DNA from 3 places in the Enterobacter sp. ECC-175 genome. Region 3 is predicted to be linked to each of the others. Evidence: riboswitches for the same ligand, from Rfam matches in the RefSeq annotation. Region 3 holds a riboswitch; each other region holds the start of a gene.
The links. Region 3 has a riboswitch for thiamine pyrophosphate ahead of thiC (phosphomethylpyrimidine synthase ThiC). Riboswitches for the same ligand answer to the same signal wherever they lie in the genome.

Region 1 (9,717 bases), 560 kb from region 3:
CGGCGCTGCAGCGGCCGCGGCGGATATCCTGCGGGCGCGTGGTGCCGGAAAGCAGCGCGGGGACCCAGTCGCAAAGCTCCACCCACGATGCCGCAGCCTGCGCTACCGCCGCGTCCGCGCGGGTCACGTGCAGGATTTTGGCCCAGAACCATTCGCTGGAGTAAATGCCGCCGATATAGCGCGAGTAGTCCGTTTTGCCTGGCTGATGGCACAGGCGGGTGATGGCTTCGGCCTCATCAACGGCGGTGTGGTCCTTCCACAGCACGAACATGGCGTTCGGGTTGTCGGCAAACTCCGGGCGCAGCGCCAGCACGCGGCCTTCGGCATCTATCGGAGCGGGGGTAGAGCCGGTGCTGTCGACGCCGATGCCGACAATCTCCGCGCGCTGCGCGTCGGTCAGTTCAGCCAGTACGGTTTTGATGGCCGCTTCCATCGACTCGATGTAGTCGCGCGGATGGTGGCGGAACCGGTTGTTTGGCCCGTCGCAGTAGCGCCCCTCTTGCCAGCGCGGGTACCACTCAACGCTGGTTGCTATCTCCTGGCCGGTTGAACATTCCACCGCCAGGGCGCGAACCGAGTCGCTGCCGAAATCGAGGCCAATCGCAATTGCCATGGTGTTACTCCATAAAAAACAGGTATGGAGGAACATTAGAGACTGGGGGCAAAAATCGTCAGGCAGTATTCGCTAATCTTATGGACTAAATTGCTGTAGCAACGGAAAGTGTGACGCTGTGCAAATAATCAATGTGGACATTTCTGCCGTAGTTATAGACACTTTTGTTGCTGCCGAATCGCCATTGATGAAGGATAAATTCGCGGAGAAGGCGGTAGCACGGTGAAGGGAAAAGTGCAGCGAGCCATTTTGGACCTTTACCCACGCCGTTTTTAACCTGCTTTTATCGATATGGACAATTGGTTTCCTTCGGGACCGCCGGGAGAACTGAATTTATGGCTGAAACGCAAAACGATCCCCTGTTGCCTGGCTACTCGTTTAACGCGCATCTTGTCGCGGGGCTGACGCCCATCGAGGCGGAGGGCTATCTGGATTTTTACGTCGACCGACCGCTGGGGATGAAGGGCTATATTTTAAATCTCACGGTGCGCGGCGAAGGGGTGATTCAAAACGGCGACCAGCAGTTTGTCTGCCGCCCCGGCGACATCCTGTTGTTCCCGCCGGGGGAGATCCACCACTATGGCCGTCATCCGGAGGCGAAGGAGTGGTATCACCAGTGGGTCTATTTCCGCCCGCGCGCCTACTGGCAGGAGTGGCTCTCCTGGCCCGCGATTTTTGCCCATACCGGCTTTTACCGGCCCGACGACGCGCACCAGGCGCAGTTTCGCGAGCTGTTTGCGCAGATTATCGAGGCGGGGCAGGCGGGGGGGCGCTACGCCGAGCTGCTGGCGATCAACCTGCTTGAGCAGCTGCTGCTGCGGCGCATGGAGGCGATCAACGAGTCGCTGAACCCGCCGCTGGATAACCGCGTGCGCGATGCCTGCCAGTACATCAGCGATCACCTGGCCGATAGCCAGTTTGATATCGCCAGCGTTGCCCAGCACGTCTGTCTGTCGCCGTCGCGCCTGTCGCATCTATTCCGCCAGCAGCTTGGCGTGAGCGTGCTGAGCTGGCGGGAGGATCAGCGCATCAGCCAGGCGAAGCTGCTGCTCAGCACCACCCGTATGCCTATTGCGAGCGTGGGGCGCAACGTAGGGTTTGAGGATCAACTCTATTTCTCCCGCGTCTTTAAAAAATGCACCGGCGCCAGCCCGAGTGATTTCCGCGCAGGTTGTGAATAAACGGTAAAGAAAAATAAACATACAGGTGAACCTGCCCGGCAACCTGTAAACTATTCAGACAATTGTTGCCTTGACGCGACGCAGGGCGCTGAGCAGAATCGCTGATTCGTTTACCGATCGGAATCGTTATGCAGGCATTGCTGGAACATTTTATTACCCAGTCCGTTATGTATTCGCTCATCGCCGTGGCGCTGGTGGCGTTTCTGGAATCACTGGCGCTCGTAGGGCTTGTCCTCCCCGGCACCGTGATGATGGCGGGGCTCGGAGCGCTTATCGGCAGCGGTGAGGTCAACTTCTGGCAGGCGTGGATGGCCGGGATCGTCGGCTGCCTGCTGGGCGACTGGATCTCGTTCTGGCTGGGCTGGCGCTTTAAGAAGCCGCTGCACCGCTGGTCGTTTATGAAAAAGAACAAGGCGCTGCTGGATAAAACCGAGCACGCGCTGCATCAGCACAGCATGTTCACCATTCTGGTAGGCCGTTTCGTTGGGCCAACGCGTCCGCTGGTGCCGATGGTGGCGGGGATGCTGGATCTGCCCGTCGCGAAGTTCGTGGTGCCGAACATTATCGGCTGCGTGTTCTGGCCGCCGTTTTACTTCCTGCCGGGGATCCTGGCGGGGGCCGCGATTGATATTCCTGACGGTATGCAGAGCGGCGAGTTTAAGTGGCTGCTGCTGGGAACGGCGGTGCTGCTGTGGCTGGCGGGCTGGCTGTGCTGGCGGCTGTGGCGCAGCGCGAAAGCGAACGTCGATCGCCTGACGCGCTATCTTCCGCGCTCTCGCCTGTTGTGGCTGGCCCCGCTGACGCTGGGTGTGGCCGTGGTCGCGCTGGTCGCGCTGATTCGCCACCCGCTGATGCCGGTATATGGTGAGATTTTATTGAAAGTGGTCAGCCGTTAAGGACTTTTCCCTCTCCCCGTGGGAGAGGGTCAGGGTGAGGGCATCAGACGGCACAAGGTAAAAGCAAAACGGCAACCAGAGTTGCCGTTTTTAATGTTTGTACCCTCTCCCTGTGGGAGAGGGCTAGGGTGAGGGCATCAGACCGCACGAATCCCCAGCAGTGAAGATGCCCCCGCTCTACCGCTCAGCAGTTCTTCCGTCTTCCCATCCCACAGAATCCGCCCCTCGGCGACGACTACCGATCGCGGCGCAATCCGCGCGGCATCTTCTATGCTGTGCGACACCATCAGCATGGTGAGCTGCTGGCGCTGGCAGACGTCCTGCACCAGCGCCAGCATCTCCTGGCGCAGCGCCGGATCGAGCGCGGAAAACGGTTCGTCCAGCAGCAGCACCGGCTGCTCGCGCACCAGGCAGCGTGCCAGCGCCACGCGCTGGCGCTGGCCGCCGGAGAGCTCGGCGGGCAGACGGTCAATAAAATCCCCAATCCCCATCTGCGCGGCGATGGTCTCGAGCTTTTGCCGCTGGGCGGCGCTGAGCTTCATGCCCGGGTGCATCCCCAGCGCGATGTTCTGCCGCACCGTCAGGTGGGTAAACAGGTTATTTTCCTGAAACAGCATTGAAACCGGACGCCGCGCGGGAGGCGTGCGGGTATGATCCTGATTTTCTATCAGAATCGACCCACTCGCCGGCTGCAGGAAACCGGCAATCAGGCTGAGCAAGGTGCTCTTGCCCGCGCCGCTGGGGCCGAGGATCGCGATCGTTTCACCCTGTTTTACCGACAGCGTGAAGCGCATCGGCAGATGCTGGTAGAGCCAGGTTACATCAGTCAGTTTTAACATCACGCCCCGGAAGTTTTTCGATAACGGTAAATAACGCAAAGCACAGCAGCAGGAGCAGCAGCGCCGTGACGGCCCCGTCCTGGCTGCGGTAGGAGCCAATTTGCTGATACAGCCAGAATGGCAGCGTGCGGAAATCGTCACTGCCGAACAGCGCCACCACGCCAAAATCGCCCATCGATAGCACGCAGGCAAAGGCCAGCGCCTGCGCCAGCGGACGCTTCAGCGCGCGCAGTTCAACCACCTTCAGCCGCTGCCAGCCCTGCATCCCCAGCGACTGGCAGAGCAGGCCGTAGCGGCTGTTCACGTCGCGCATTGGGTTTTCCAGCACTTTAATGGCGTATGGGATCGCCATCAGGGCGTTGGTAAAAATGACGATCCCGTCGGCGCTTTCCGGCAGGCCAACGGTACTGTTGAACAGCAAAAAGAAGCCCGTCGCCAGGACGATGCCCGGCATGGCCAGGATCAGCATCCCCGTCAGCTCCAGCGCTTGTCCAGCCCGGCGGGCCTGACGCGCGTAAAGCTCGCGGCTGCTCCAGAGCAGCATCATGGTCAGAAGAACACAGAGTACTCCCGAGGCGAGCGCGATGCGGACCGAGGTCCACGTTGCCTGCAAGAGCACGGGCTGGCGGAGCACGGACGCCAGGTTCAGGTTGACGCCGTCGACAACGACAGCCATCAGCGGCGGCAGCAGCAGCAGCAGGGCGAGCGCGATAAGGACCACGTCCGCGATGCGGCTGTGCAGGCTATCCTGCGGGTCGCGCCAGCCTGATACCTGATTGCTGCCGGGGTTAAAGGCTTTGCTCAAGCGCTGGGCGAGCAGCACCAGCGCCAGGCAGCAAACCATCTGCACCATCGCCAGCAGCGCGGCGCGGCCGGGATCGTAGTCATAGCTTAGCGCCTGGTAGATCGCCAGCTCAATGGTGGTGGCCTGCGGCCCGCCGCCAAGGGAGAGTACGGTGGCGAAGCTGGCGAAGCACAGCATAAAGATAAGCGCCGCGGTCGGCGGAATGTGCCGCCTTAGCCACGGCCATTCGACAAAGCGGAAGAACGAGACGCCGCGCATGCCGAGCTGGGCGGCAAGCTGGCGCTGCTCGCCGGGGATGCTTTCCAGCGCCTGCAGGAAGAGCCGCGTTGCCATCGGCATGTTGAAGAAGATGTGCGCCAGCAAAATGCCCTTCAGCCCGTAGGGTGAGAACGTCCACTCCAGGGCGAGAAAATGGAAGAGCGAGGCGAGCCAGCCCTGACGCCCGTAAACGCTCAGAATGCCAAACACGGCCACCAGAACGGGCAGGATCAGCGTCATGGCGCACAGGCGCAGCAGGGCCTGCCTGCCGGGAAAACGCCGGCGATAAAGCGCTCTGGCCAGAAAAATGGCCGGGATTGTCGACAGCAGGGCAGAGAGAAACGCCTGCCAGAACGAGAACCGGATAACGTGCCACAGATAGCCGTCGTGCCAGAACGCGAGAAGGTTGCTCTCCGGCGCGTTGAACCACAGCGCAAGAAATGCCCCGAGGCTCACCGCCACCATCAGCACGGCGGCAAGCAGCCCGGGGAGTAGCCAGCCGGGGATCAACGGCTGACGGCGCGTTGCCATTCACTTACCCATGCTGCGCGCTGCGCGGCGACCTGCTGCGGCGTAAACTCCAGCGAGGTTTTTGGCTTAGTCAGCCGATCAAATCCGGCGGGAAGCGTGACGTCGGTGACCGGATACATCCAATTGCCCGTCGGGATTGTTGTCTGGAACGCCGGGGAAACCATAAATTTCAGGAACTTTTCGGCCAGTTCCGGCTGCTTGCTGGCGGCGGTTCGCGCGGCGACTTCTACCTGCAGATAGTGGCCTTCGGCGAAATCAGCGGCCGCGTAGTTGTCTTTCTTCTCGGCGATGATGTGGTAGGCCGGAGAGGTGGTGTAGCTCAGCACCAGGTCGCTTTCGCCTTTCAGGAACAGGCCGTAGGCTTCGCTCCATCCCTTAGTGACGGTGACGGTTTTGGCGGCCAGCTTCTGCCAGGCGTCAGGCGCTTTGTCGCCGTAGACTTTCTGCATCCACAGCAGCAGCCCCAGACCCGGCGTGCTGGTGCGAGGGTCCTCGTAGATCACGCGCCATTTCCGATCGCTTTCAACCAGCTCTTTCAGGCTTTTCGGCGGGTTTTTCAGCCTGTTTTTGTCATACACGAAAGCAAAGTAGCCGTAGTCGAACGGCACAAAGGTGTCATTCTTCCAGCCGCCCGGCACGTTCACGGCATCGGTCGCGACGCCGCTTTTGGCAAACAGCTTCGTTTGCGTGGCCGCGTCCAGCAGGTTGTTATCCAGCCCGAGCACCACGTCGGCCTTGCTGTTTTTGCCCTCCATGCGCAGGCGGTTAAGCAGCGATACGCCGTCCTCCAGCGCCACGAACTTCAGCTCGCAGCCGCAGTCGGCTTCAAAAGCTTTTTTGACCACCGGGCCTGGGCCCCAGTCGGCGGAGAAAGAGTCATAGGTGTAGACCGTCAGAACGGGCTTCGCGAACGCGGGCAGCGCAAACAGCGCCAGCAGGGGAAGACATTTTTTTAACACTTTGCACCTCAGGGTTGAGTGGCAAAGGATTTTGAGAGACAGCCTCAAATCCCTTCGCCGGCGTTATCCGGATCAGGTTCGACGGGTATTATCTCAGCGCACATCAGTGATGCAGCACCCCGTTGAGAACGGCGCTATTGTAATGATTTGGTGAATATTACGAAAGCGTTATGGCTCCGGCGGGGCAAACCAGGCGGATTTAAAATCAAACCAGCCCAGGGTGTTCATCCGCAGGCCGCGCATGCTGCGCTGGCCCTGAATCATCAGCCAGTGATGGATAAGCGGCACAATCGCCTGCTGCGCAAGCAATTGCTGGCACCAGGCGGCCAGGCTCATTTCGCCCGCACGCCACTGGGCGGCGTCCTGCTGCCAGTCACGGTCAATGCAGTGCTGGATCAGCGGCACTTCGTACAGGTGTGAAAAGAGCGAGAAATCAAGCGGCAGGGTGAAGTTGGCGCTGTTGAGCCAGATGTCGCTGACGATGTCTCCGCGGTGCCATTCGTCATAATCCACCTCCTGAATATCAAGGTGAACGCCCTCGGCGGCCAGCAGCTTGCTCATAATTCGGGCAATAAAGCGGTGCTCCACGTGGTCGCGGTAGTAGGTCAGGGTAATCGACTCAAGCCCGGCAGGCTTTTCTCCGTGCACGGGCCGGGCGTGGTGCCAGCGCGGCAGCAGGCCGTAGGCCGGGAACCAGTAGGTCTGGTATTGCTCTTCGGCCAGGTAGATCAGGTTGGACGGAGAGAGGATGTGGCTCACCCACCTGCGCACCTCTCGGCTGGCGCCTCGGCGGCTGCGGGCGTCAAACAGCAGGTAATAGCAGCCCTCTTCAAGACGGCTCTCCACGGCTTTTTCCCCGTCGGTTGGCCCTTCCAGCGTGAGGCCACAGCTCAGCTCTTCGCTGATCTCAGGCAGGACCCACACGTTGACTTCGTCGATCAGCGCGCGAAAGCCGAAGTAGTCGTCAAAGGCGCGGATTTTCAGCTGGTTGCTGGTGTTGCGCGTTACCGCGTAGGGACCCGTTCCTACCGGCTGGCTGGCAAAATGGGGCAGGGATGCCCATTCGCGCGGCAGGATCATCGACGGAACGTAGCCCATGAGCCACGGCAGCCACCGGTCCGGCTCGGTCAGTTCAATATCAATGGTCCAGGCCGTGGGGGAGTGGACGCGCGACACGTGGGCATACAGAGGAAGCGCGCGCGCCCGCTGAAGAGAGTCAATGACGTCGTCCATTTCCAGCTCGCGGCCGTGGTGGAAATGAATACCGGGACGTAAAAAAAAGCGCCAGTGGAGAGGGGAAAGTTGCTGCCAGTGGTGCGCGATATCGGCTTCCAGTTCCCCGTTTTCCTCATTTATCCGCGTCAGGCCGTTGAAGATCTGGCGGGCGATGTGGGTTTCCGAACGGCGCAGCGCCGTGCCGGGGAGCAGGTTTTTCATCGGGCGATAGTAAAGCACGCGCAGGATGTGGCGCCCCTGGCGAAAGCTGCGCCCAAGGTGCGAGACCAGCATCTGGCGGACGGCGGCCTTGTCGCCGACCAGCTGAACCAGCTGGTCGATGCGATCCTGTTCCAGCAGATCTTCCGCGCGCTGCTGCTGTAGCGCCAGCCCGGTATAGAGGAAGGTCAGCCGCGATCGCTTCCCGCGTCCCGCCTCGGCTTCCCAGCTTAGCCAGCCCTGCTGCTGCATGGTGTTCAGCAGCGTGCGCATATGGCGTCGCGAGCAGCTCAGCAGGTCGGCCAGCTCGCTAAGCGTGGTCTCCTTCGATTGCCCCTCGCAGCACTGCCAGAGGCGGATAAACTGTTGTTGCAGACGACCAGAAGGCATAAAAGGGGAACTCCTGACAAAAAACCAGCAATTTATTTATCCCTATATTAGGCCAATAATTCTTCTCGATGAAGTGAGGAGGTAAATTATGAAGAGGTCTACCGCACGTCAGTTTTATCAGCAGTACTTTTCAGCGACGAAGGGAGCGTCCTGGCTGGCCCGCCGGTGTGCAGAGCAACGGCTGAAAATGTTGGAAGATCTGATGCAGTGGGACGTTACGCAACCGACCTCTTCTCGCTAACTCGCCTCGATCATGTGTGACTGAGTATTGGTGCTAATCACCCGCCAGCAAAATGTTTTTGCTGGCTTTTTTCGTTTATCCTTTCACCCAATTTCGATTCCCTTTCACAAGGACTTGCGCATGCTGTGGTTGATGACGATGGGGCGACGCCTGAACGGCGTGTATGCCGCTTTTATGGTGGTGGCCTTTATGATGGGCGTAGCGGGCGCGCTTCAGGCGCCGACGCTGAGCCTGTTTCTCAGCCGCGAGGTTGGTGCGCAGCCGTTCTGGATAGGGCTGTTTTATACCGTTAACGCCATCGCGGGGATCCTCGTGAGCCTGTGGCTGGCGAAGCGCTCTGACAGCCAGGGGGATCGCCGACGGCTGATCCTCTTTTGCTGCGCGATGGCGGTGGGCAACGCGCTGCTGTTTGCGTTCAACCGTCATTACCTGACGCTCATTACCTGCGGCGTGCTGCTGGCGTCGCTGGCGAATACCGCCATGCCGCAGCTGTTCGCGCTGGCGCGTGAATACGCCGATAGCTCGGCGCGGGAAGTGGTGATGTTCAGCTCGGTAATGCGCGCGCAGCTATCGCTGGCGTGGGTGATTGGCCCGCCGCTGGCGTTTATGCTGGCGCTGAACTATGGCTTTACCACCATGTTTACCATCGCCGCCGGGATATTTGTTATTAGCCTGGTGCTGATTGCCTTTGCGCTGCCGTCGGTGGCCCGCGTGGAGCAGACGACGGATAAACCGATGACGGACGTGAGCGGCTGGCAGGACAAAAACGTGCGGATGCTGTTTATCGCCTCGACGCTGATGTGGACCTGCAACACCATGTACATCATTGATATGCCGCTGTGGATCAGCAGCGATCTGGGGCTGCCGGACAAGCTCGCGGGGATCCTGATGGGCACCGCGGCGGGGCTGGAAATCCCGGCGATGATTCTGGCGGGTTATTACGTTAAGCGCTTTGGTAAACGCAAAATGATGGTGGTTGCGGTGGCGGCGGGCGTGCTGTTCTATCTTGGGCTGATATTCTTCCATTCACGCGAAGCGCTGCTGGCGCTGCAGCTGTTCAACGCGGTGTTCATCGGAATTGTCGCCGGGATTGGCATGCTCTGGTTCCAGGACCTTATGCCGGGGCGGGCAGGGTCGGCAACGACGCTTTTTACCAACAGTATTTCGACCGGCGTAATTCTGGCTGGGGTGATTCAGGGCGCGCTGTCGCAAAGCTATGGGCACGGCGTGGTGTACTGGATGATAGCGGCGATTTCGCTGGTGACCCTGATTCTGACGTGTCGCGTTAGGGATGTCTGATTCTGGAAGGCCGCTTCACGAAATGAAACGACTTTATGACAGGTGCCGAGAAGGAGAATAGAGTGCGTGGCGGGTGCTTGAGGCTGTTTGCCTCAGGCTTTCGCAAGAGGCAAACAGTGGAGAGTCCCGCATCAATAAAACTGATGGGGAGACCAACTTCACAACCAACATTGCGAGGTTAGTCTCTTCGTTGCCGAAAAGCAATAAGGAGGCTGGAATGCCAAAACGTACTCTGCTGTTAGGTTTGTTTTTGATCTGTACGACGTTGTTG
Region 2 (9,717 bases), 1.8 Mb from region 3:
TATGCGCCACGATTGAATAAATAGTATAAAAAATAGATGGGGCCTGAAAAAACGCCGCCAATATAGAGCCTTTTGAGGTTGGGCTCAATGGTTAATTTGTTTGCGGTTTTATGACAAACGTAAAGGAACCGCACCCCACCATGAAGCGCGTGAAATCTGGAGAAATATCATTGAATAAAAACAGTCAATTGCGCGGTGAAGTCGGGGCGTAGTTTGTTACAAAAATAATCAATAAAAGGCCCAGCGAAGCGGGGGAAATCGCGGGTAAAAAAGGGGCAGCAGCGCGTTAGTCCCTTAACGCGCTGTTTATAAGATCAACTACCGGGCAAAGCCATCGAAAACGCCGTTCTTGTTTACGGCCACTTTGCCGCTTTTGTAAACAATGATGTCGACGATCCCCTGGCTGTAAACGGTGGCGCTTTCCGTCGTTTCAATTACCGCGGCTGGCTTGCCGTCTACGGTTAAGATACCGTCGCTGCCGCGCTTAATTTCCATATTATCGTAATGCTTTATGAACGCTTTTTTAGTCGCCTGCGCTTTTTGTACCGGATATTGCGCCCGGGCATTTTCCAGCGCCTGTTTTTCAGAGGCCTGCAGCATTGCGGCACGTTCGCCTTCGCTAAGGGCGCGGTGTGAGCAGCCCGAGAGCGTCAGGATAAAAAATAATGCGGTTAACCACTTGTTCATATATTTCCTGCTATTTAAAAGCGCAAAGATTAATACCGCCGTTTAAATCGGTAATTAATCGGTGCTTATTGTATTAACGATCAGAACCCAACCCCGACGCCCGCACCCACGGCAAAGTCATCGTTGGTCGTGGTACTGAATCCTGTTTTGACGATGGCGTTTCCGGCATGGAAAGAGGCGCCGACGCTCACCGCAGATTCGCTTTTAAAGGTGCCCGCCCCGGCGGAAAACATCACCGTTTGCGCCTGCTCGACCTGCGGCATAGAGGCAATCGCGACGGCCGCCGCCGAGCCGCTTCGGGCCTCTTTTTGGTTCTCCTCAACCTCATTTTTCAGGGCGCCAAACTGCGCGTTGGTCGCCCCCTCCAGAGAGGTAATACGTTCTTCATGATTCTGCAGCTGGCCCGCCTGCGCCTGCAGCTCATCGCTGTTGGCCCGGCTGCGGGACTGCACGCGCGCCACGGCTGCCCGGTTAGCGGTGGCTACGGTTTGTGCATCCACCGCCAGCTGCTGCGCGTAAGCGCCTTTGCTATACGCCTGGTTCGCCTTATCAGCCGCGCTCTGAGTCGCCTTATCCTGACGATCGCGGTCCGCCTGAAACGTACTCTTCTCGACCTTTCCGTCTATCGCGCTGGTGTTGGCGCTGATTGATTTTTTATTTTCAGCGATGCCCGCAACGTTCGTCAGAATGCTGGTGGTATTGGCATGTATATTTTTACCGTTCAGGTCGGCGGTGATTTGCGCATTTCCCGCCGCGGCCAGCGCCGTGTGGGCCGTTTTGTCCGCCCCAGCAGCCGCCGCACCGGCCAGGCTGGCGTTAAGCTGCGCGACGTTCGCTTTGGTGCTGGCGTCGTTAGCCGTATCCTGCGCAATTGAGATCTGCAGATCGTGGCGTTTATCGGTTTGCCCAGCGCTATAGACGTCGCTGGACAGGCCGGAAAGTTGACCTGCGAGCTGATCAATGGCTATTTCGACATTGCCGCCCGAATTGAGCGAAACGTCCGAAGCCGGAGTGGAAGCGTTTACACTGAACGCACTAAAAGAAGCCATAATAATTATGGCCTTATTGGTTTGTAACATTGCTATCATCTCTATAATTTATATGGGCTTAATTACGCCAGCCATTTTAAATAAATGGCATTTGCTACTCATAGACAAAGGCAACCATTGCGGCTGCGTATTTATAGATTCTGGAGTAATTAAGTGGCATTACTATCCCTCTGATTCATTAATAAGATCTTGATGCAGATCACTAAAATTTGCGATTTGTATGGCTTGGGAATGATCTTATATAAATATAAAAATTCATATAAATCAATATATTGAATGACTGGTTTTCGAAAGATATATGACCCGTTTTCATTCGGAATGGAGAGGGGTGAGAATATCCATAAAATAAAAGCGGAAATATAACGAATGAAATAAGGGCTTGCAAAGAGCAGGGTATTACTCTACAAATGGTCAACAATTGACTCGGGGTGCCCTTCTTAAATGAAGGCTGAGAAATACCCGTATTACCTGATCTGGATAATGCCAGCGTAGGGAAGTCAGATGCCTTCCCGGTCATCGCTTCTTCACGTAAGGCAGGAGCGAAACCATGCAGCCTGACCTGCTCGATCTACACGTTTTACATCAGTTCCACACCCATTCGCCCCTCACGCACTGTATGACCAACGACGTCGTGCAGGCCTTCACCGCCAACGTTTTACTGGCTCTCGGCGCCTCCCCGGCGATGGTGATTGAGGCCGAAGAAGCGGAACACTTTGCTGCGGCGGCAGACGCTCTGCTGATTAACGTCGGTACGCTGACCGCGCCGCGCGCCCAGTCGATGCGCCGGGCGATTGAAAGCGCCGTCGCGGCGGGAAAACCCTGGACGCTCGACCCGGTTGCCGTCGGCGCGCTGGCGTTTCGCACCCGCTTTTGCCAGCAAATTCTTTCCCTTAAGCCCGCCGCCATTCGCGGCAATGCCTCCGAAATTCTGGCCCTGGCCGGAATGAGCGAAGGCGGTCGTGGCGTAGATTCCACCGACAGCGCGTCCGGCGCGTTGCCCGCGGCGCAGGCGCTGGCCGAACGGACCCGCGCCATCGTCGTGGTCACGGGGGAGGTGGATTACATCACCGACGGACAGCGAACCCGCACGGTCGCCGGCGGAGACCCGCTGATGACCCGCGTGGTAGGGACGGGGTGCGCGCTTTCTGCGGTTGTGGCGGCCAGCTGTTCGCTGCCGGGGGATCGGCTGGACAACGCGGCGGCGGCCTGTAAGTGGATGAAGCGCGCCGGGTCGCGCGCGGCTGCGGACGCTCGCGGGCCGGGCAGCTTCGCCTCCGCTTTTCTTGACGCGCTGTACGCGCTGGAGGTGCAGGCATGAAGCGGATTAACGCACTCACTATCGCAGGCACCGATCCGAGCGGCGGGGCGGGGATCCAGGCCGATTTAAAAACCTTCTCCGCGCTTGGCGCGTACGGGTGTTCGGTCATTACCGCGCTGGTGGCGCAGAATACGCGCGGCGTGCAGTCGGTCTACCGCATTGAGCCGGATTTTGTCGCGGCCCAGCTGGACTCCGTGTTCAGCGACGTGCGTATCGATACCACCAAGATTGGCATGCTGGCGGAGACGGATATCGTGGAGGCCGTGGCCGAGCGGCTGCAGCGCTATCAGGTGCAAAACGTGGTGCTCGATACCGTGATGCTGGCGAAAAGCGGCGATCCGCTGCTCTCTCCGGCCGCGGTTGACACGCTGCGCAAAAAGCTGCTGCCGCAGGTGGCGCTCATTACGCCAAACCTGCCCGAAGCCGCCGCGCTGCTGGATGCGCCGCACGCACGGAATGAACGCGAAATGAAGGCGCAGGGCCACGCGCTGCTGGCGCTGGGCTGCGGTGCGGTGCTGATGAAGGGGGGACATCTTGACGATGCCGAAAGCCCCGACTGGCTGTTCACCCGCGACGGGGAGCAGCGTTTTACCGCGCCGCGCGTGCAAACGAAAAACACCCACGGGACGGGCTGTACGCTCTCCGCGGCGCTGGCCGCCCTGCGCCCGCGACATCAACGCTGGAATGATACGGTGCTCCACGCCAAGACCTGGCTTTCCGCCGCGCTGGCGCAGGCCGACACGCTGGAGGTCGGCCACGGTATTGGGCCGGTTCATCATTTTCACGCGTGGTGGTAACGCGGCGCGATGTACACGAATCGAGCCAGCAGAATGTGCTGAATAACGTTGCAAATGGTGGAAAATCTGTTAAGTCGGTACCAGGCTTAGTCTGCCCACAACGCTGTGGGCCTGGATAACACGCTACGGGAGAATAGCTATGACCGATATTGCGCAGTTGCTTGGCAAAGACGCCGACGGCCTTTTGCAGCATCGCTGTATGACCATTCCATCCGACCAGCTTTACCTGCCTGGCCACGACTACGTAGACCGCGTGATGGTGGATAACAACCGTCCGCCGGCGGTGCTGCGAAACATGCAGACGCTCTACAACACGGGCCGACTGGCCGGTACGGGCTATCTGTCCATTCTGCCGGTTGACCAGGGCGTTGAACACTCTGCGGGCGCGTCGTTCGCGGCCAATCCGCTCTATTTCGATCCGAAAAACATCGTGGAGCTGGCGATTGAAGCCGGCTGTAACTGCGTGGCGTCAACCTACGGCGTGCTGGCCTCCGTATCTCGCCGCTACGCGCACCGCATTCCGTTCCTCGTCAAGCTGAACCACAACGAAACCCTGAGCTACCCGACCGAATACGATCAGACGCTCTACGCCAGCGTTGAGCAGGCGTTCAATATGGGCGCGGTGGCAGTCGGGGCGACGATCTATTTCGGCTCCGAGCAGTCTCGTCGTCAGATTGAAGAGATCTCCGCGGCCTTCGAGCGCGCGCACGAGCTGGGCATGGTGACGGTGCTGTGGGCCTATCTGCGCAACTCCGCGTTCAAGAAGGACGGCGTGGACTATCACGTTTCTGCCGATCTCACCGGGCAGGCGAACCACCTGGCGGCCACGATTGGTGCGGATATCGTCAAGCAGAAAATGGCGGAGAATAACGGTGGCTACAAGGCGGTGAACTTTGGCTACACCGATGACCGTGTCTACAGCAAGCTGACCAGCGATAACCCAATCGACCTGGTGCGCTACCAGCTGGCGAACTGCTACATGGGCCGCGCGGGGCTGATTAACTCCGGCGGCGCGGCGGGCGGTGAAACCGACCTTTCTGACGCGGTACGCACGGCGGTGATTAACAAACGCGCGGGCGGCATGGGGCTGATTCTGGGCCGTAAGGCGTTTAAAAAATCAATGGCCGACGGCGTGAAGCTGATCAATGCGGTTCAGGATGTCTATCTGGACAGCAAAGTCACGATTGCCTGACGCCTCCATCCCCCTCTCCCAGTGGGAGAGGGGACAGGCCGAGCGCGGTATGGTTTTCTCCCTCTCCCGTGGGAGAGGGGTGGGTGAGGGCATCATCGCGCACCGTGTAAAACATCAGCGCAGCAGCACGCAGTCCGGCGGCAAGCGGCACTGCAGCGCGCCCGGAATGACCTCAATGCGGAACTGCGTCCCGCTCAACGGCTCGCCGTCAAGGTTAAACGTCATCCCGTGCGGGGCGTTAATCTCAAACCATGCCGATTTCCCGGCAATGATATTCGGGCTCTCTTCCGGCTGCGTCAGCGTGGTAAACAGCGCGGGCAGCAGCCCGTCTCCGGTAAAAATACGCAGCTGGAGCTGACCGTCGTTGATCAGCGCCTCCGGGCACAGCTGCTGTCCGCCGCCCGCCTGGCGGCCGTTGCCGATCCCAATGACCAGCGCGTCGCCCTGCCAGTGGAAATTCTCGCCGTGAATCTCACAGCGGTCGGGCTTCAGCGTATCCATGCGCATCAGGCCATGAATCAAATACGACACGCCGCCCAGCGCGGCCTTTAGCTTCTCCGGCGTTTCGCTGGTGATGCGGGTGCCAAAGCCGCCCGTGGCCATATTGATAAAACAGGTTTTATCATTCACCTGGGCAATATCCACCGCGGTCGCCTTACCGAGGATCGCCAGCTGGAGTGCTTTGCCTAACTCCTCCGGAATCCCCGCGCTGGTGGCGAAATCATTGGCCGTGCCGAGCGGTAAAATGCCCATCGCCGGACGTTCAGCCGCGTCCAGATCGACAAGCGCGCTCGCAATTTCGTTGATCGTGCCGTCGCCGCCGCCGGAAATGATGGTCTCGACGCCCAGCCGACGGCCTTCGTCGATATAGCGCGCCGCGTCGCCTTTCTCCCACGTGACGCGCACGTGGATGCGGGCTCCGTCTTCGCGTAGCGCGGTAATTGCCTGGCGCAGAATATCGTTGCCTGCACTTTTGCCATTCAGAATCAATAAACTGTCTGGATAGGTTGCCATTTACATTATTCCCTTTTTAGCTCTATCAAGAGTGTATCGCAGCGGGGAAAAAAGCGGGTAAGAACTGGACGAAAGGCAAAAAATAAGCCCACGTAAGGGAGATTACGCGGGCTAAGGAGGTGGTTCCTGGTACAGCTAGCATTTATGGGTTATGTTTTTCAGCGGGAGGGATAATACCCGCATTGAGCGAAGCGGTATGTGATCCGATTCTAAGAATCATCCCCGCGTGAAAAAATTACCCTGATTAACTATTTGCCGTGGGGATTACGCGTGCTTTCGCCGTTGAAGTTGCGCATCAGCAGCGCAAATTTCAGCTCGATCTCTTCCGGCACCGGCAGCCAGACGGTGTGCCCGTCGCCCGGTGCGACCTCAATCGCTTCCCCTTTGCCGTTTTCCAGATGCTCCAGCTTGAAGTTCATGTTGCCCTGCGGGGTCATCAGCTCCAGGCTGTCGCCCTTGGTGAACTTGTTTTTCACCGCCACGGCCGCCAGCGCGCCCTTGCGCTCGCCGGTGAAATCGCCGACGAACTGCTGGCGCTCGGAAACGGAGTAGCCGTGCTCGTAGTTCTGGTAGTCGTCGTGGGTGTGACGACGCAGGAAGCCCTCGGTATAGCCGCGGTGCGCCAGGCCTTCTAGGGTTTCCAGCAGGCTGGTATCAAACGGTTTGCCGGCTGCGGCATCGTCGATGGCCTTACGGTATACCTGGGCGGTGCGCGCGCAGTAGTAGTAAGACTTGGTGCGGCCTTCGATTTTCAGGGAGTGCACGCCCATCTGCGTTAAACGCTCAACGTGCGCAATGGCGCGCAGATCTTTCGAGTTCATGATGTAGGTGCCGTGCTCGTCTTCAAAGGCGGTCATGTACTCGCCCGGACGCTTGGCCTCTTCAATCATAAATACGCTGTCGGTCGGCGCGCCGATGCCGAGCGTCGGCTCCACGTTGGTAACCGGAATCGGCTCGTGCTTGTGGACGATATTGCCGATGTCGTCTTCTTTGCCTTCCTGAACGTTATATTCCCAGCGGCAGGCGTTGGTGCAGGTGCCCTGGTTCGGATCGCGCTTGTTGATATAGCCGGAGAGCAGGCAGCGGCCGGAGTAGGCCATGCACAGCGCGCCGTGAACGAAAATTTCGATTTCCATATCCGGCACCTGGGTGCGGATCTCTTCGATCTCTTCGAGAGACAGTTCGCGAGACAAAATGACGCGGGTCAGCCCCATCTGCTTCCAGAACTTCACCGTCGCCCAGTTGACGGCGTTGGCCTGCACGGACAGGTGAATGTCCATCTCCGGGAAGTTTTCGCGAACCAGCATGATTAAACCCGGATCCGACATGATCAGCGCGTCCGGCCCCATATCCACCACCGGCTTCAGGTCGCGAATGAACGTCTTCAGCTTGGCGTTGTGCGGCGCGATGTTAACCACCACGTAGAATTTTTTGCCAAGGGCATGCGCTTCGTTGATGCCGAGCTGCAGGTTCTCGTGGTTGAATTCGTTGTTACGCACGCGCAGCGAGTAGCGAGGCTGGCCCGCGTATACGGCGTCGGCACCATAGGCGAAAGCGTAACGCATATTTTGCAGCGTTCCCGCCGGGGAGAGGAGTTCCGGTTTAAACATGTTTGTTCTCGTTCTGATGACAGGTCAGATCCGCGCGCACCCGGTGCCGCGGTGAGGGGATGATCCCCTACTTTAAGGGCGGGCATTGTAGCGCCGAGGGGCAGGGAGGTAAACCATTACGCCCGTTTATCCTTCCGTATTCTTTCCCTCGTCTGCGAAAAATAGGTCGCGCTTTTTTTGGTGACAATCCCAGATTGTGGTAAAGCGCCGGGCATTGGTCGCGGTGTAAAGCACGGTATGACGGATATTTTTATGCCCAAGATAATCCTGAATAAGGCGCGTGTCGTTACCCCGATCGGCCAGGGCGTAGCCGCACGCATGGCGCAGCATATGCGGATGAGATCGAATGCCGGACGCTGCGCCATACGTTTTTAATAAATTACGAATATGCTGCCTGGAAAGCGGGCCACCCTTTTGCGACAGGAATAGCCAGTCGCTTTCTGCGCCGCGCCAGTGATTACGTTGCTCTTTCCAGTTAATCAGCGCTTCTATCTCGTCGTCAAAGAGAGGATGCTGCGTTGAGAGGCTGTTCTTCAGGCGGCGAATAAAAATAGTGCGCCCTGGAATATCAATATCGGAGAGAAAGAGTTGGCGTGCTTCGCTGACGCGCAGACCGTGTACAAAGCACATTTTAAACAGGCAATAGTCACGCAGGTGATATTTACCCTGGCGAGTCGCAAGCAGAATTTTATCGATTTCGTTAGCCGTTAAATATTTTCGCTTGCTCATAATTTTCCCGTTTTAAAGAATACCTAAAACGGGGTATATCATTGAATTTGATTAGTTTCAATGCTGTACTAATTCATTTCTAAGTAAATTACGGTAATGGATTTGTAGACTAGTGTCAGGTAGCAGGAGGGAAAGGTTTCAGCAAAAAAGCCCGGCTCACGAACCGGGCAAACGGGTAATAAACAACGGTTTTATTATTTATACGTCAGGGTAAAGGTGGCGGTACCATTGGCTTTACCGGCAATAACATTTTCCTCTGTCTGATAATAGCGGGCGCGGAGCATAATAAATTCCGTATCAAATTTAGAAGTTTCGTATAGCAGCGTCTTACCCAATTCTAATTCGTAACCCATACGGTAGCCGAGCTGGATCCCGACGCCTTTGGCCGCAATATCACCGCTTTCTGGATCGAGCCTCATGACATCTTTTCGCGTGGTTGCCGGTGCGGCGGTGGCATCGAGGCGCACGTTGATCCGCGCACCTTTAAGGCAGTTCAGCTGGATATCAAAACTTTGCCATTCCGTACCGGAACCGACGCCGCTAAAGTTGGATTTTGCCTGTTTGCCCAGGGGCACATTGATATTCGGTGTGGTGACCGAACAGGATAGGGCACTTATCGTACCCCCTGCGAAGGTAATTGGGACAGTGGGTATTGGCTGCTCTGTACGGTAATAAACTTGAGCGATACTTCCAGCTAACGCCCCGCTACTAATTGTACCGGTTTTAATCAAACGAATGCGTACCCGGTTAGTGGCATGATATTTTTGACCTTTTATTATTTGCCCACTCCAGGAAACGCCACTCTGCCTACCAGTAGGAATAAAACCGCCATAGCTAGGAGTCAGGGAAAGGTCATCAATATTGTTACCATCAATGGCAATGATCATTCCAACGCCTGAAAGGTTGGTATCAAAAACGCGAAGCCCTGTATAACTCAATCCAGATGAAGCGGCATTAAAGGTTTCTATACCATTTACTCGCCAATGGGTTACTTCATCATCGAATTCACAATTCCGATAGGAAGCAAAGATTGGTGTTTCAATCCATTCGCTGATTGGTTGTCCCGTGGCAACATCTCTCTGTACGGTGATGTTACCCGGGTTAAGAGTCATTCCGCTCGAAATTGTTTCGCAGCTAGCGGCAAACGCCAAAGAAGCGGGGGCCAGCAACAGCCCGCCCGCGAGTAAAAACCTGTTCATTACAGACACTCCTGTTCCGTTGAGATGACCGGCTGTGAGGCACCCTCCGGAAGTTGATAGCGCACCATGCACCGCTTTGCGCCACTCCAGCTCACGGCAATTTCACCGCTGTCGGGAACGCC
Region 3 (9,717 bases):
TCCTGCCAACGAACAAAAGCCGGACGCGAAGATGCAACCGCATCAGCCCAGCGCGTCGGCTCCGGCAGGCGGTAGCCTTTCATGCACCGCTGCACCCATGCCAGCGCGCTATCCATGCTTAACCGATGCCCGGTGGCGATAAACAGCGGGTTACAGCGCGCCTTGCTGCGCCAGACCCAGGCCAACTGTTCGCCTTTGTCGATAAGTGGGGCGATTGCACCCGGCTCGGCGGAGAGCGGCTCAAACTTGCCGCACAGGCGTTTTTTGGCGACGCCGATGGTCGGCACGTCCACCAGCAAACCAAAGTGGCTGGCAACGCCCAAACGACGCGGATGGGAAATGCCGTGCCCGTCCACAAACAGCAGGTCCGGCTTTTGCGAAAGCTGCTCCCACGCGGCAAGCAGCGCGGGATACTCGCGGAAGGAGAGAAAGCCGGGGATATACGGCATGGTGGTCGCGATGCGCGCCACCTTGTACTCGACCAGCTCAAGCGAAGGATACTTCAGCACCACCATTGCCGCTCGCGTCACGTCCCCGCCCTGCTCGAATCCGACGTCCGCCCCGCCGATGTACTGCGGGGGATCCGTATCCAGACGATCCTCGCGGATCACCGATGAGGCCAGTTCTATCTGTTGAGCGCGTAACGACGCGAGATCCATAACCACTCCTTACTAATGATATTGGGCAGAAAGCCGGTGAACCGCCTCCACAAACGCGCCAGCGTGCTCTGGCGGAACATCCTGATGAATGCCGTGGCCGAGGTTGAATACGTGTCCTTCCCCCTTGCCGAAGCCTGCCAGAATAGATGCCACCTCTTCTTCAATACGGGCTGGCTGCGCGTAAAGCATGGACGGGTCCATGTTGCCCTGCAGCGCGACTTTATCACCTACGCGACGGCGCGCATCGGCAATATCCGTTGTCCAGTCCAGGCCCAGCGCATCGCAGCCGGTGGCGGCTAAGGCTTCCAGCCACTGGCCGCCGCCCTTGGTGAATAGCGTCACCGGCACGCGGCGGCCTTCATTTTCACGCAGCAGGCCGTCGACGATTTTGTGCATGTAGTAGAGCGAGAACTGTTGATAATCGCGCCCGGTCAGCACGCCCCCCCAGGTGTCGAAAATCATCACCGACTGCGCGCCGGCTTTGATCTGGGCGTTAAGGTACAGGGTGACGCTTTTCGCCAGCTTGTCGAGCAGCGCGTGCAGGGCCAGCGGCTCGGCGTACATCATCTTTTTAATCACCGTGAAGGCTTTGCTGCTGCCGCCCTCAACCATGTAGGTCGCCAGCGTCCACGGGCTGCCGGAGAAGCCAATCAGCGGCACCTCGCCCTTCAGCTCGCGGCGGATGGTGCGCACCGCGTTCATCACGTAGCCCAGCTCATCTTCGGGATCGGGAATGGGCAGTTTATCGACGTCCGCTTTGCTTTTAATTGGCGAGGTAAAACGCGGGCCTTCTCCGGTTTCAAAGTAGAGCCCAAGGCCCATCGCATCCGGAATGGTGAGAATGTCTGAAAAGAGAATGGCGGCATCCAGCGGGAAGCGGCGCAGCGGCTGGAGCGTCACTTCGCAGGCCAGCTCGGCATTTTTGCACAGCGACATAAAATCGCCCGCCTGGGCGCGCGTGGCTTTGTACTCCGGGAGATAACGTCCCGCCTGGCGCATCATCCACACCGGGGTGACATCAACTGGCTGGCGCAGCAGCGCACGCAGATAACGATCGTTCTTCAGTTCGGTCATTTTTGCAGTTCCTTAAGCGTCATGGCCACAGTGTAACATGTCATTCAAACTCGGCCCGACACATTGCCACCGTATCTTCTATCAGCCGACGTGCCACCGTTCCCGGAGGCGGCAGCAGCGGTAAATCATCATAGCGATACCAGCTCGCCTCCAGCAGCTCTTTCTGGTCGATAACAATGTCACCGCTGTCGTATTCGGCCATAAACGCCGTCATCAGCGACATCGGGAACGGCCACGGCTGCGACGTTACGTAACGCAGGTTTTTGACCTTGATACCGCTCTCTTCCATCACCTCGCGCGCGACGGCTTGCTCCAGGGTTTCGCCCACCTCAACAAACCCGGCGAGAACCGTGTGAATGCCGTTGCGGTGGCGGGTATGCTGCGCCAGCAGGATGGAATCCTCGCGGCGGATCGCCACGATGATGCACGGCGCAATCTGCGGGTAATAGCGCTCCCGGCAGTGGCCGCAAAGCATTGCCCATTCGGTCTTGCTTGGGTGCATAGCATGGCCGCAGTAGCCGCAGTATTTATGCGAGCGGTAAAACTCCGCGAGCTGCACGCCGCGGCCCGCCAGCTGAAACAGCCCCGCGTCCAGATCCAGCACCTGACGGACAGATCCCATATCCTGACGACGCACCTGCTGGATCAACCACACGGGATCGCCCTGCCATTCCCCGATCCTGCGCGCGGGCTGGCCTGCAAGATCGAAATCCTCCGCGTTGCCGTAAGGGAGTTCGCCGCGCGGCAGCCATAACTTTTGTTCATGGCTGACGATCCACCAGCCGCGATCTAATTTTTCAATTATACGATCCATATCTATTGCACTACCTTCGCTTCACAGGCATGTTGGTAACATTATTATTACATTTTGGATGGGCAGCTTTTCATCTTAACCTTGCGGAGTCGAATATGTTAAACCAGCTAGAAAGCCTGACTGAGCGCGTTGGTGGAAGTAACAAACTGGTGGATCGCTGGCTACACGACCGCAAGCATCTGCTCGTGGCTTACTACAATCTGGTCGGGATTAAGCCTGGCAAAGAATCTTACATGCGGCTGAATGAAAAAGCGCTGGATGATTTTTGTCAGAGCCTGGTCGACTACCTTTCAGATGGCCATTTCAATATTTATGAACGCATTATCCGCGAAATGGAAGGCACCAGCCCATATATTGCGGCAAGCAAACTCTATCCTCTGCTGGAAGCCAACACCCAGCGGATGATGGATTATTATGACTCCACGCTTGAGAACGCTATCGATCACGATAACTATCTTGAGTTTCAGCAGGCGCTGTCCGACCTGGGCGAGGCCATGGAGGAGCGATTCACGCTGGAAGACAAGCTGATCGCTCTGGTGCTGGACAACGATTTGAAAGCCAGCAACGAAGATAACGTTGCGCGGCCTGCTTGAGTTCTTAATCGTTAACGAGTAATTTACAACCATTCGCCCCTCTTACGAGGGGGATTTTTCTTGTCGGAGTGCCCAGTGTGAAAGCACGGGCTGAGACCGTTAATTCGGGATCCGCGGAACCTGATCAGGCTAATACCTGCGAAGGGAACAAGAGTCAAACTGCTGTTGCATCGCCTGCGGGCGATCCTCTCTTGCTTCATCCGTCGTCTGACAAGCCATGTCCTTCACTTTTGGAATGCGCTATGTCTACAACAAAACTGACCCGCCGCGAACAGCGCGCACAGGCCCAACGCTTCATCGACACTCTGGAAGGTACCGCTTTCCCGAACTCGAGACGTATCTATATTTCCGGCTCGCAGCCCGATATCCGCGTCCCGATGCGCGAGATCCAGCTCAGCCCCACGCTTATCGGCGGCAGCAAAGAGCACCCGCAGTTCGAGGAAAACGAGGCCGTTCCGGTCTATGACACCTCCGGTCCCTACGGCGACCCCGATATTACTATCAACGTTCAGCAGGGCCTGGCGAAGCTGCGCCAGCCGTGGATCGAAGCCCGCCAGGATAGCGAAGCGCTTAATGAGCAAAGCTCGGCTTACGCAAAAGAGCGCCAGGCCGACGACGGCCTGGACGAACTGCGCTTCACCGGCCTGCTGCCGCCAAAACGCGCTAAGGCGGGCAAATGCGTCACCCAGCTTCACTACGCGCGTCGGGGCATCGTCACCCCTGAAATGGAATTTATCGCCATCCGTGAAAACATGGGCCGCGAGCGCATCCGCAGCGAAATATTGCGCCACCAGCATCCTGGCGAAAGCTTTGGCGCGCGCCTGCCGGAGAACATCACGCCGGAGTTTGTGCGTGACGAGGTGGCCGCCGGACGCGCCATTATCCCTGCCAACATCAACCATCCGGAATCCGAACCGATGATCATCGGCCGTAACTTCCTGGTGAAGGTCAATGCCAACATCGGTAACTCGGCGGTCACGTCCTCCATTGAAGAAGAGGTGGAAAAACTGGTCTGGTCAACGCGCTGGGGCGCGGACACGGTGATGGACCTCTCCACCGGACGCTATATTCACGAAACCCGCGAGTGGATCCTGCGCAATAGCCCGGTACCGATTGGCACCGTCCCGATTTACCAGGCGCTGGAAAAAGTGAATGGCATTGCCGAAAACCTCACCTGGGAAGCGTTCCGCGATACGCTGCTGGAGCAAGCGGAACAGGGCGTGGACTACTTCACCATTCACGCGGGCGTGCTGCTGCGCTACGTGCCGATGACCGCCAGGCGCCTGACCGGAATTGTCTCGCGCGGTGGCTCGATCATGGCGAAGTGGTGCCTCTCCCATCACCGGGAAAACTTCCTCTACGAGCACTTCCGCGAGATCTGCGAAATCTGCGCCGCCTATGACGTTTCCCTCTCGCTCGGCGACGGCCTGCGTCCGGGCTCCATTCGCGACGCTAACGACGAAGCGCAGTTTGCCGAACTGCACACGCTGGGCGAGCTGACCAAAATCGCCTGGGAGTACGACGTGCAGGTGATGATTGAAGGCCCGGGACACGTGCCGATGCAGATGATCCGCCGCAACATGACCGAGGAGCTGGAGCACTGTCACGAAGCGCCGTTTTACACGTTAGGCCCGCTAACCACCGATATCGCGCCGGGCTATGACCACTTCACCTCCGGCATTGGCGCGGCGATGATCGGCTGGTTTGGCTGCGCGATGCTGTGCTACGTGACGCCGAAGGAGCACCTCGGCCTGCCGAACAAAGAGGACGTCAAGCAGGGGCTGATTACCTACAAAATTGCCGCCCACGCGGCGGACCTGGCAAAAGGCCACCCGGGGGCGCAAATTCGCGATAACGCCATGTCGAAAGCGCGATTCGAGTTCCGATGGGAAGACCAGTTCAACCTGGCGCTCGACCCTTTCACCGCCCGCGCCTACCACGACGAAACGCTGCCGCAGGAGTCCGGCAAAGTCGCGCATTTCTGCTCTATGTGCGGGCCAAAATTCTGCTCGATGAAGATCAGCCAGGAGGTGCGCGACTACGCTGCCGCCCAGGCGATTGAAGTGGGGATGGCGGACATGTCGGAGAATTTCCGCGCCAAAGGCGGCGAAATTTACCTCAAAAAAGAGGAGGCGTAATGTACCAGCCCGATTTTCCCCCCGTCCCCTTCCGCCTGGGGCTTTATCCGGTAGTGGACAGCGTGGAATGGATTGAACGCCTTCTCGACGCGGGCGTTCGCACCCTCCAGCTGCGCATCAAGGATAAGCGCGACGAAGAGGTGGAGGCCGACGTGCTCGCCGCCATTGTGCTGGGGCGTCGATATAATGCCCGCCTGTTTATCAACGACTACTGGCGGCTGGCGATAAAGCACCAGGCGTACGGCGTGCATCTCGGCCAGGAAGATCTTGAAACCACGGATCTGAACGCCATCCGCGCGGCCGGCTTGCGGCTCGGCGTTTCAACGCACGACGACATGGAAATTGACGTCGCGCTGGCGGCTCGCCCCTCCTACATCGCGCTTGGCCACGTCTTCCCGACCCAAACCAAGCAAATGCCGTCCGCGCCGCAGGGGCTGGCGCAGCTGGAGGAACACGTCAAACGCCTCGCGGACTACCCCACCGTCGCCATCGGCGGTATTAGCCTTCAGCGCGCCCCGGGCGTGCTGGATACCGGCGTGGGCAGCATTGCCGTCGTCAGCGCGATCACCCAGGCGGCGGACTGGCAGGCCGCCACGGCGAAGCTTCTGGCACTCGCAGGAGCAGGCGATGAATGACCGCGACTTTATGCGCTACAGCCGCCAGATCCTGCTGGAGGATATCGCTACCGACGGCCAGGAAACGCTGCTCAAAAGCCGGGTATTGATCGTCGGTCTCGGCGGGTTGGGCGCGCCCGCCGCGCTCTATCTGGCGGGGGCTGGCGTAGGCACGCTGGTGCTGGCGGATGACGATGATATTCACATCAGCAATCTCCAGCGGCAGATCCTGTTTAACACGGAGGATGTTGGCCAGCCTAAGGCGGACATTGCCCGCCAGCGGCTGCTTAAGCTCAATCCGGGTATTGAACTCATCGCGCTTCAGGCTCGCCTCGCTGGTGACGATCTCGAACGCGAAGTTGCTCTGGCTGACGTCGTGCTCGACTGTTCCGACAATATGGCAACGCGTCAGGCAATCAATGCCGCCTGCGTGGCGAACGATACTCCGCTTATCACCGCCAGCGCCGTGGGCTTTGGCGGCCAGATGATGGTTCTCACGCCGCCGTGGACGCAGGGCTGCTACCGCTGCCTGTGGCCGGACGACGCCGAGCCGGCGCGCAACTGCCGCACGGCGGGCATTCTCGGTCCGGTGGTCGGCGTGATGGGCACGCTGCAGGCGCTGGAAGCCATCAAGCTGCTGAGCGGCATGGAGACGGAGCGCAATACGCTGCGGCTGTTCGACGCGCGCGCCGGCGGCTGGCGGCACCTGGCGCTGCACCGCGCCAGCCGCTGTCCGGTTTGCGGAGGCCATAATGCGCATTCTCTTTAACGATGAGCCGATGCAGTGCGACGACAACCTCACCGTCGCCGCGCTGCTTGACGCACTGCGCCAGCACAAGCCGGGCACGGCGCTGGCGCTCAATCAACAGATCCTGCCGCGCGAGCGGTGGGAACATCAGCAGGTGAGCGAAGGCGATAACATCCTGCTGTTTCAGGTTATCGCAGGGGGCTGAGATGCTACGTATTGCCGATAAAGTCTTTGATTCACATCTGTTCACCGGGACCGGAAAGTTCGCCTCCTCGCAGCTGATGGTCGATGCCATTCGCGAAAGCGGCAGCCAGCTGGTGACGCTGGCGCTCAAGCGCGTGGACCTGCGCAATCAAAGCGATGCCATTCTGGCACCGCTGCTGGAGGCAGGCGTCACGCTGCTGCCGAACACGTCCGGTGCGAAAACCGCCGAGGAGGCCATTTTTGCCGCTCAGCTGGCGCGCGAGGCGCTCGGCACGCGCTGGCTAAAGCTGGAGATCCACCCGGATGCCCGCTGGCTGTTGCCCGACCCGATTGAAACCCTGAAGGCAGCGGAAAAGCTGGTGCAGCAAGGGTTTATCGTTCTGCCCTACTGCGGCGCTGACCCCGTTCTGTGCAAGCGGCTTGAGGAGGTCGGCTGCGCGGCGGTGATGCCGCTGGGCGCACCGATAGGCTCTAACCAGGGGCTGGAAACCCGCGCGATGCTGGACATTATCATTGCTCAGGCTACCGTTCCCGTTGTCGTTGATGCGGGTATCGGCGTACCAAGTCATGCCGCACAGGCGCTGGAAATGGGGGCCGACGCGGTGCTGGTGAATACGGCGATAGCCGTCGCGGACGATCCGGTGACCATGGCGCGCGCATTCCGCCTCGCGGTAGAGGCTGGCCTGCTGGCAAAACAGTCTGGCCCCGGCGCGCGCAGCTTTCAGGCGCAGGCCACCAGCCCGCTGACCGGCTTTCTGGAGGCGCTCTCATGAAGACCTTCACCGAGCGCTGGCGCCAGCTCGACTGGGAAGATATTCGCCTGCGCATCAACGGTAAAACGCAGGCAGACGTTGAGCGCGCGCTGGAAGCCCGCCAGCTAACGCGGGATCACATGATGGCCCTGCTTTCTCCGGCGGCCAGCGCATATCTGGAACCGATGGCGCGGCGCGCGCAGCGGCTTACCCGACAGCGCTTCGGCAATACGGTAAGCTTTTACGTGCCGCTCTATCTCTCGAACCTGTGCGCCAACGATTGCACCTACTGCGGCTTTTCGATGAGCAATCGCATCAAGCGCAAAACGCTCGACGAAAACGAAATCGCGCGCGAGTGCGAGGCCATCAGGGAGATGGGGTTTGAGCATCTTCTGCTGGTTACCGGCGAGCATCAGGGGAAAGTCGGAATGGATTATTTCCGTCAGCACCTGCCCGCCCTTCGTCGCGCGTTTTCCTCGCTGCAGATGGAAGTGCAGCCCCTGTCCCAGGACGAATATGCGGAGCTGAAAAGCCTGGGCCTGGACGGCGTAATGGTTTACCAGGAAACCTACCACGAGGCGATGTATGCCCGGCACCATCTTAAAGGCAAAAAGCAGGACTTCTTCTTTCGGCTTGAAACGCCGGACAGGCTCGGACGCGCGGGGATCGACAAAATCGGCCTGGGCGCGCTGATTGGCCTCTCCGATAGCTGGAGGGTAGATTGCTATATGGTGGCGGAGCATCTGCTGTGGCTGCAGCAGCACTACTGGCAAAGCCGCTACTCCGTCTCGTTTCCCCGCCTGCGGCCCTGCGCGGGGGGAATAGAACCGGCCTCGCTGATGGATGAACGCCAGCTGGTGCAAACCATCTGCGCGTTTCGGCTATTGGCACCCGAGGTGGAATTGTCCCTTTCAACCCGCGAATCCCCTGCTTTTCGCGATCGGGTCATTCCGCTTGCGATCAACAACGTCAGCGCATTCTCCAAAACGCAGCCGGGGGGTTATGCCGACGACCACCCGGAGCTGGAGCAGTTTGCCCCGCACGACGGAAGACGCCCGGAAGAGGTGGCGCAGGCTCTCGTAGCACAAGGCCTACAGCCCGTCTGGAAAGACTGGGACGGCTGGCTGGGAAGAAACTCGCAAATACGCTGAAACGCACTGAAATCGGATAAAAAGGCTACGAGGCGGCTCGAAAGACGATAACCGGGCGATTGTTGCCCCACGCCCGGTTTATATATGCTTAGCGGGACAGCAGCGGATGCCGTCCAGGGCGAAAAGCTTCTTCCTCGTTTCGCCCTGCCCTCTCACCGACATAACATTAGTTTAATTCATCAAATAAATACGTAATATCTTACCTATTCTTAAGGCAAATCATCATCCCATCAAACGCGATCCGTATAATTCGCAAACAACATCCGGGCAGCGACTATGCTGAGAGGATAACGATTCACACAATGCGATACCATCTGGACTGACGTACAACTCATGGCACTTCACAGCAGAAAACTCTCTTTCACCAGACCGATAATGGTCAGTTTCGCGGGTATCTTGTTCAGTTTTACACTGATTGCCGTGATTATTACGCTTTCACAGAGAAGGGATTTTCTTGAGGATTATCATAACATTAATGGTAATTTCACCCATAACCTTGCGGTGAACTATACCGAATCCATTCTGCGCGAAAATGACTATATTCTTGGCCGCTCGGCGACCTACTTTGCGCGTAACGATCGGTTAAACCAGACGGTGAACGTTAACCCTGCTGAAGGTTTACAGGTGCTCATGCACCTTCAGAACCTCATGCCTACCGTGTCATCCATTTCGCTGGCGGATGCTCTGGGCCATCATCTGCGCGCGCCAGAAGTGCTACCAACGGAAAACAGCAAGACCTTTGACCCCAGGTTACGCCCATGGTTTGTTGGGCAGGCGGAGGCCAGCACCTTTAGCCACTATACCCACTTATATAAAGACTACTTCACCGGGAAGCCGACGGTAACGCTCTACAAGCCGGTGATTTCACCGGAAGGGCGACTGAAAGGGACGCTCGCATTCCATCTGGATTTGGCCTCAATGGGTTACACCCTACGACAGATGGTGGCACCCGTTCAGGGCGAGTTTTACG

Region 1: linked by a shared signal. The riboswitch ahead of thiB (thiamine ABC transporter substrate binding subunit) and the one ahead of thiC (phosphomethylpyrimidine synthase ThiC) in region 3 are both predicted to bind thiamine pyrophosphate.
Region 2: linked by a shared signal. The riboswitch ahead of thiM (hydroxyethylthiazole kinase) and the one ahead of thiC (phosphomethylpyrimidine synthase ThiC) in region 3 are both predicted to bind thiamine pyrophosphate.

The regions. Positions count from the first base shown of each region.
Region 1 is NZ_CP143776.1:1,354,335-1,364,051, forward strand. Features, by position in the region: gene araB (ribulokinase) at 1-613, opposite strand, end outside; gene araC (arabinose operon transcriptional regulator AraC) at 949-1,794, shown strand; gene V1599_RS06385 (DedA family protein) at 1,923-2,690, shown strand; gene thiQ (thiamine ABC transporter ATP-binding protein ThiQ) at 2,828-3,529, opposite strand; gene thiP (thiamine/thiamine pyrophosphate ABC transporter permease ThiP) at 3,513-5,123, opposite strand; gene thiB (thiamine ABC transporter substrate binding subunit) at 5,099-6,082, opposite strand; TPP riboswitch at 6,114-6,214, opposite strand; gene sgrR (HTH-type transcriptional regulator SgrR) at 6,251-7,906, opposite strand; gene sgrT (glucose uptake inhibitor SgrT) at 7,995-8,147, shown strand; gene V1599_RS06415 (sugar efflux transporter) at 8,268-9,446, shown strand; gene V1599_RS06420 (Hok/Gef family protein) at 9,664-9,717, shown strand, end outside.
Region 2 is NZ_CP143776.1:3,569,185-3,578,901, reverse strand. Features, by position in the region: gene V1599_RS17075 (hypothetical protein) at 319-687, opposite strand; gene V1599_RS17070 (YadA-like family protein) at 768-1,736, opposite strand; TPP riboswitch at 2,151-2,248, shown strand; gene thiM (hydroxyethylthiazole kinase) at 2,284-3,054, shown strand; gene thiD (bifunctional hydroxymethylpyrimidine kinase/phosphomethylpyrimidine kinase) at 3,051-3,851, shown strand; gene fbaB (class I fructose-bisphosphate aldolase) at 3,991-5,043, shown strand; gene yegS (lipid kinase YegS) at 5,158-6,057, opposite strand; gene yegQ (tRNA 5-hydroxyuridine modification protein YegQ) at 6,306-7,667, opposite strand; gene V1599_RS17040 (tyrosine-type DNA invertase) at 7,794-8,396, opposite strand; gene V1599_RS17035 (fimbrial protein) at 8,591-9,595, opposite strand; gene V1599_RS17030 (fimbria/pilus outer membrane usher protein) at 9,595-9,717, opposite strand, start outside.
Region 3 is NZ_CP143776.1:797,930-807,646, reverse strand. Features, by position in the region: gene nfi (deoxyribonuclease V) at 1-659, opposite strand, end outside; gene hemE (uroporphyrinogen decarboxylase) at 672-1,733, opposite strand; gene nudC (NAD(+) diphosphatase) at 1,774-2,547, opposite strand; gene rsd (sigma D regulator) at 2,643-3,140, shown strand; TPP riboswitch at 3,195-3,304, shown strand; gene thiC (phosphomethylpyrimidine synthase ThiC) at 3,383-5,278, shown strand; gene thiE (thiamine phosphate synthase) at 5,278-5,913, shown strand; gene V1599_RS03850 (HesA/MoeB/ThiF family protein) at 5,906-6,661, shown strand; gene thiS (sulfur carrier protein ThiS) at 6,645-6,845, shown strand; gene thiG (thiazole synthase) at 6,847-7,617, shown strand; gene thiH (2-iminoacetate synthase ThiH) at 7,614-8,747, shown strand; gene V1599_RS03830 (diguanylate cyclase domain-containing protein) at 9,081-9,717, shown strand, end outside.